2 linked regions of the Piscinibacter gummiphilus genome follow. The protein of the gene in region 1 binds, or shares a complex with, the protein of each later gene. Links are inferred from orthologs where the notes say so. Each region holds a gene or a part of one and is shown in the gene's direction. Other genes may lie near its edges.

Region 1 (3,236 bases):
GCGGATCACGGCCGTCTGCCGCGACAGGATGGCCGTGGGCACGAAGTTCAGGCTGATCTGGCGCATCTGCTCGCCGAAGCCGGGCAGTTCCTTGTGGGCCACGGCGAGCGTGGCCTCGGGCGTGACGTCCCGCGGAGAGGGGCCGGTGCCGCCGGTGGTCAGCACCAGGTCGCACTTGGCGACGTCCACCAGTTCGCACAGGGCGGCGCTGATGGTGAACTGGTCGTCGGGGATCAGGCGCGTTTCCCACACGACCGGGTTGAACAGCGCGTGGGCGAGCCAGGCCTGGAGGGCCGGGATGCCCTTGTCCTCGTAGACGCCACTGGAGGCGCGGTCGCTGATGGAAAGCAGCCCGATGCGGACCAGCTCGAAGGTTTTACCGGGCTCAGGCGTCGTCATCGGTGTGGTTTTCAGTGTCTTCGTCCGTGCCGGCCGAGGCCTGGGACTTGATGAACTGGAACAGCTCGCGGAAGGCCCGGCCGCTGCGCTGCTCGGGCGCGGCGGCGGCGTCCTTGCGGGCGGCGCGGATCAGGCTGCGCAGCTGCTGCACGTCGCTGCCCGGGTGTTCGGCCATCCACGTGGTGAGGGCGTCGTCGCTCGCGAGCAGTTCGACACGCCAGCGTTCGGCCTGGTGCAGCGCGAGGGAGTCCTTCGCGTGGCCGAGCTGCAGCGCGGCGACGGCCTCGCGGATGGGGTCGACGTCGACCTTGCGCATCAGCTTGCCGACGTACTGCATCTGGCGGCGGCGGCCTTCGTGCGACTTGGTCTTCTTGTATTGCTGCACGGCATCGAACAACTGCTCGTCGAGGCCCACGCTGGCCAGCTGGCCGTCGGACAGCGCGGCGAGCTGTTCCCCGAGGTGCTGGAGGTCGTGCGACTCCTTCTTCAGCCGGGTCTTGCTGGGCCGGTCGTAGTCGGGGGCTTCGTAGTCGGGATCGTGATCGTGCGGAGTGGACATGGGGCTCGGGCGGTGAATCGCCCGTATTGTCGCCGCGAACGGGGGCCCCGGTATGATAGCCACGGCCCCCATTCCAGACACTCCATGTCCTCCACCACTTCCCCCGTCCACGGCTTCTCCTACGAACGCGCGGTGTTCGAGCAACTTGTCGAGGACGCGCTGTCCTTCGCGAAGACCCTCGGGGCGAGCGATGCCGGGGTCGAGGTGTCCGAGGGCGCGGGCCTGTCGGTCTCGGTGCGCAAGGGCGAGATCGAGAACGTCGAGCGCAACCGCGACAAGTCGCTCGGGGTCACCGTCTACATCGGGCAGCGCCGCGGCAACGCGAGCACGTCCGACTTCTCCCGCACGGCGCTCGAGCAGACCGTGCGCGCGGCCTACGACATCGCCCGCTTCACCGCGGAAGACCCGGCCGCCGGCCTGCCCGACGCGGAAGACGTGGCCACGCCCGAGCAGGCCGCGCGCGAGCTGCACCTGTTCCACCCGTGGGCCATCGACGCCGCCGGTGCGGTCGACCTGGCGCTGCGGTGCGAGTCGGCCGCGCTGTCGGTCGACCCGCGCATCACCAATTCGGAAGGCGCGGGCGTGTCCGCGCAGCAGTCGCATTTCTTCGCGGGCAACACCCGCGGATTCCGCGGCGGCTACGCCAGCTCGCGGCATTCGCTGTCGGTCGCGCCCATCGCGTCGGTGCCCGGCCGTGGCGGCGACGACATGCAGCGCGACGCCTGGTACAGCTCGATGCGTTCGGCCGACGACCTGGCCGCGCCCGAGGCCGTGGGCCGCTACGCCGCCGAACGCGCGCTGTCGCGCCTGAAGTCGCGCAAGATCAAGACCTGCGAGGTGCCGGTGCTGTTCGAGAGCACGCTGGCCGCCGGGCTGCTCGGCGCCTACGTGCAGGCCACGAGTGGCGGTGCGCTGTACCGCAAGTCCACGTTCCTGCTGGACAGCCTGGGCAAGCAGGTGCTGCCCGAGCACATCGACATCCACGAGGATCCGCACATCCCGCGCGCGAAGGGCAGTGCCCCGTTCGACGACGAAGGCGTGCTCACGCGCGTGCGCGACGTGGCCAAGGGCGGTGTCGTGCAGAACTACTTCCTGTCGAGCTACTCGGCGCGCAAGCTCGGCATGCGCACCACAGGCCACGCCGGCGGCTCGCAGAACCTCACGCTCACCAGCCGGCTCACGCACGTGTCCGACGACCTCGACGCGATGCTGCGCAAGCTCGACCGCGGCCTCTTCGTCATCGAACTGATGGGGCAGGGCGTCAACTACGTCACCGGCGACTACTCGCGTGGCGCGGCGGGCTTCTGGGTCGAGGGTGGCCGCATCAAGTACCCGGTGCACGAGATCACCATCGCCGGCAACCTGCGCGACATGTTCAAGGGCATCGTCGCGGTGGGTGCGGACGCCTACACGATGGGCACGAAAACCATCGGTTCCGTGCTGATCGACCGCATGAAGATCGCCGGTTCGTAAGCATGCTGAAAGGGTCGTGGCGCAGGTCGTCCCGACCCGCTGCGTACGCAAAGCCACGAACGGGGTAAACACGGGGGAACCCGCAGTTTTCGCACTCCTAGAATCCGCTCGACCCACCTCTTCCCGAGCTGATTTTTCCCCTAGGAGATCCCTTCATGGAACGTCGTTCCTTCATTCGCCAGACCGGCATCGCCGGCGTGCTCGCCGCGGGCGCCGCCCCGGCCATCGTGCACGCCCAGGCGAACATCCGCTGGCGCCTCGCGTCGAGCTTCCCGAAGTCGCTCGACACCATCTTCGGCGGCGGTGAAGTGTTCGCGAAGAAGGTCGGCGAGATGACCGGCGGCAAGTTCCAGATCTCGGTGCATGCGGGCGGCGAACTGATGCCTCCGTTCGGCGTGGTCGATGGCGTGCAGAACGGCACGGTCGAGTGCGCGCACACGGTGCCGTACTACTTCTTCGGCAAGGACCCGACGTTCGCCATCGGCGCGTCCATCCCGTTCGGCCTCAACAGCCGCCAGATGAGCGCGTGGATGTGGGAAGGCAACGGCCTCAAGCTGATGCGCGAGTTCTACGGCAACTACAACATCATCAACTTCCCCTGCGGCAACACCGGCGCGCAGATGGGCGGCTGGTTCCGCAAGGAACTCAAGACGCTGGCCGACATGAAGGGCCTGAAGTTCCGCATCGGCGGCTTCGCCGGCAAGATCATCGAACGCCTCGGCGGCGTGCCGCAGAACCTGCCGGGCGGCGAGATCTACCAGGCCCTCGAGAAGGGCACCATCGACGCGGCCGAATGGGTGGGCCC
Region 2 (3,262 bases), 4.1 Mb from region 1 along the record:
GGTGTGCCGCGAGCTGACGAAGCAGTTCGAGTCGGTCGAGACCCTGGTCGCGGCGGACGCACCGGCCTGGCTCGCGGCCGATCCGAACCGGTCGCGGGGGGAGTTCGTCGTGGTGGTGCACGCGCTCGCGCCGGGGGTGGCACCGGAAGACGGCGACACCGCCCACGACACGATGCTGAAGACGCTGATGGCCGAACTGCCGCTCAAGCAGGCCGTGGGACTCGCGGCCGAGCTGAGCGGGGCCCCGCGCAACGCGCTGTACGCCCGGGCGCTCGAACTGAAGCAGGCCGGCTGAGGACGCGCCTACCAGCCGCGGTGGTCGCCCAGTTCGCGGCGGATGCTGCGGCCGGCGTGGTCCTGCATGGCCTCGATGCGTTCGCGCTCGCGCCAGGACACGTGGCCGTCGGCCTGCGCCCACGCCTCGGCGCGGTCGATCTCGCGCTGCTGGCGCACCAGGTGCTGGGCCTCGCGACGGTTCAGCTGGCCGGTGACGATGCCGTGGCGGATGGCCGCGGCCTGCCGGTACTGGCGGGCGTCGATGCGATCGCTGCGGTACTGGCTGCGGGTGTCGTACCCGTACCGGTCATGGGCCGAGGCGGCGCCGGACAGGGCCGTGAGGGTGGCGAACACGAGGGCGGCGCCGGCCGCGAGGGTCTTGGAGCGGGTCATCGAAGGTCCTTTCGAGAGGTCGGGGACGGACGAAACACGGGACAGCATGCGTGACACAACGCACGAACCGCTCCATCCCGCTGACAGCGCGCGGGTAATAAGGTGTTTCCGGGCGGTCGCCACAAGACGGAAACCCGCTCCTACAATCGGCCCATGATCTCCCGCGAACCCACCCTCGAACGTCTGGCGGTCGCCAGGTCCCTGCTGCTCGACCCGTTCGGCCTCACGGACGCGACGGTGGCGAAGGCCCTCGACACGATCGCGGCGCACCGCATCGACGACGCGGACCTGTACTTCCAGTACACGCGCAGCGAGGGCTGGAGCCTCGAGGAAGGCATCGTCAAGTCCGGCAGCTTCGGCATCGACCAGGGTGTGGGCGTGCGGGCGGTCGCCGGCGAGAAGACGGCATTCGCGTACTCCGACGACATCTCCGAGGCGGCGCTGCTCGACGCGGCCCGCACGGTGCGCACCATCGCCGCGGCCGGCCAGAGCGCCACCGTCAAGGTGCCGTCCACGCCGCGCGTGGCCGGCAGCCGCGTGCTGTACGCGCCCACCGACCCCATCGCCACGCTCGACAGCTCGCAGAAGGTCGCGCTGCTGGAGCGGGTCGAGAAACTCGCCCGCGCGAAGGACCCTCGGGTCAAGCAGGTCATGGCCGGCGTGGCCGCCGAATACGACGTGGTGCTGATCGCCCGTGCCGACGGCACCCTGGCGGCCGACGTGCGCCCGCTCGTGCGCCTGTCCGTCACCGTGATCGCCGAGCAGACCATCGCCGGCGAGGTGCGCCGCGAGATCGGCTCGGGCGGCGGCGGTGGCCGCTTCGGCCTCGGCTACTTCCAGCAGGACATCATCGAGCGCTACGTCAGCGACGCGGTCAACGCGGCGCTCACGAACCTCGAGGCGCGCCCGGCCAAGGCCGGCGAGATGAGCGTGGTGCTCGGCCCGGGCTGGCCGGGCGTGCTGCTGCACGAGGCCATCGGCCACGGCCTCGAGGGCGACTTCAACCGCAAGGGCTCCAGCGCGTTCAGCGGCCGCATCGGCCAGCGCGTGGCCGCCAAGGGGGTCACGGTGCTCGACGACGGCACCATCCCCGACCGCCGCGGCTCGCTCAACGTCGACGACGAGGGCAACGCGAGCCAGCGCAACGTGCTGATCGAGGACGGCATCCTCAAGGGCTACATCCAGGACGCCATGAACGCCCGCCTGATGGGTGTCGCACCCACCGGCAACGGCCGCCGCGAAAGCTACGCCGCCGTGCCCATGCCGCGCATGACCAACACGTACATGCTGGGCGGCGACAAGACGAAGGAAGAGATCATCTCCGGCCTCAAGCGCGGCCTGTACGCCACGAACTTCGGCGGCGGCCAGGTCGACATCACGAGCGGCAAGTTCGTGTTCTCGGCGTCCGAGGCCTTCTGGGTCGAGAACGGCAAGATCCAGTATCCCGTCAAGGGCGCCACCATCATCGGCAACGGCCCCGACGCCCTCACCCGCGTCAGCATGATCGGCAACGACATGAAGCTCGACACCGGCGTGGGCGTGTGCGGCAAGGAAGGCCAGAGCGTGCCGGTGGGCGTGGGCCAGCCCACGCTGCGCATCGACCGCATGACCGTCGGCGGTACAGCATGAAGAGCGGCTTGACTTTCCTCAGCACCTGCGTGCTACATTAACGCCCATGCGTCTCGTCGCCTCTTACTTCGGCTACTTCTTTTGGATCTTGCCCACATCCGGCGGAGAGAGAAGCGCGTAGCCCGAAGAAACGCACCAGACTCAAAAAACCGCCGGATCCACGGCGGTTTTTTTTCGCCCGAACATCCCGACGCACCACGACGACCGACCCAGCAAGGAGCCTTTTCGAATGAATGCCCAAGCCACCAGTGCCGCAGAAGGATGGACGGCCCCGGCCGACCGCACCGGCCAGACCGACGACGAACGCATCCGCAACGTCACCCCGCTGCCCCCGCCGGAACACCTGGTGCGGTTCTTCCCGATCCGCGGCACGCCGGCCGAGACGCTCGTGGCGGACACTCGCCAGCGCATCAAGAACATCATCGCGGGCACCGATGACCGCCTGCTCGTGATCATGGGCCCCTGCTCCATCCACGACCCGGTCGCCGCCGTCGAATACGCCCGCCGCCTGCTCGCCGAGCGCAAGAAGTACGAAGGCACGCTCGAGATCGTGATGCGCGTGTACTTCGAGAAGCCCCGCACCACCGTCGGCTGGAAGGGCCTGATCAACGACCCGTACCTCGACGAGAGCTACAAGATCGACGAAGGTCTGCGCATCGCCCGCCAGCTGCTCACCGAGATCAACAAGCTCGGCATGCCGGCCGGCAGCGAGTTCCTCGACGTGATCTCGCCGCAGTACATCGGCGACCTGATCTCCTGGGGCGCCATCGGCGCACGCACCACCGAGAGCCAGGTGCACCGCGAGCTGTCGTCGGGCCTGTCGGCGCCCATCGGCTTCAAGAATGGCACCGACGGCAACATCCGCATCGCCACCGATGCCATCCAGGCCGCGGCCCGCTCGCACCACTTCCTGTCCGTCCACAAGAACGGCCAGGTCGCCATCGTCGAGACGAGCGGCAACCCC

The links.
Region 2: the proteins of pmbA (region 1) and tldD are in contact, whole or in part, in a solved structure (PDB 5NJ9), measured with the Escherichia coli proteins. The link is inferred for Piscinibacter gummiphilus from one-to-one orthologs.

What each region holds. Positions count from the first base shown.
Region 1 is NZ_CP015118.1:2,017,131-2,020,366, forward strand. The notes cover bases 317-3,236. They hold pmbA (metalloprotease PmbA), read left to right. Parts: upstream 317-1,042; coding sequence 1,043-2,431; downstream 2,432-3,236. Other genes in these bases: mog (molybdopterin adenylyltransferase), read right to left, coding at 317-399; yjgA (ribosome biogenesis factor YjgA), read right to left, coding at 386-958; A4W93_RS09140 (TRAP transporter substrate-binding protein), read left to right, coding at 2,587-3,236. Also shown: more of mog, read right to left, coding at 1-316.
Region 2 is NZ_CP015118.1:6,146,151-6,149,412, reverse strand. What follows is about bases 115-3,060. They hold tldD (metalloprotease TldD), read left to right. Parts: upstream 115-822; coding sequence 823-2,298; downstream 2,299-3,060. Other genes in these bases: A4W93_RS28140 (3-deoxy-7-phosphoheptulonate synthase), read left to right, coding at 2,528-3,060; A4W93_RS28150 (hypothetical protein), read right to left, coding at 304-669; rsmI (16S rRNA (cytidine(1402)-2'-O)-methyltransferase), read left to right, coding at 115-295. Also shown: more of rsmI, read left to right, coding at 1-114; more of A4W93_RS28140, read left to right, coding at 3,061-3,262. UniProt on the Escherichia coli protein: Metalloprotease involved in CcdA degradation. Suppresses the inhibitory activity of the carbon storage regulator (CsrA).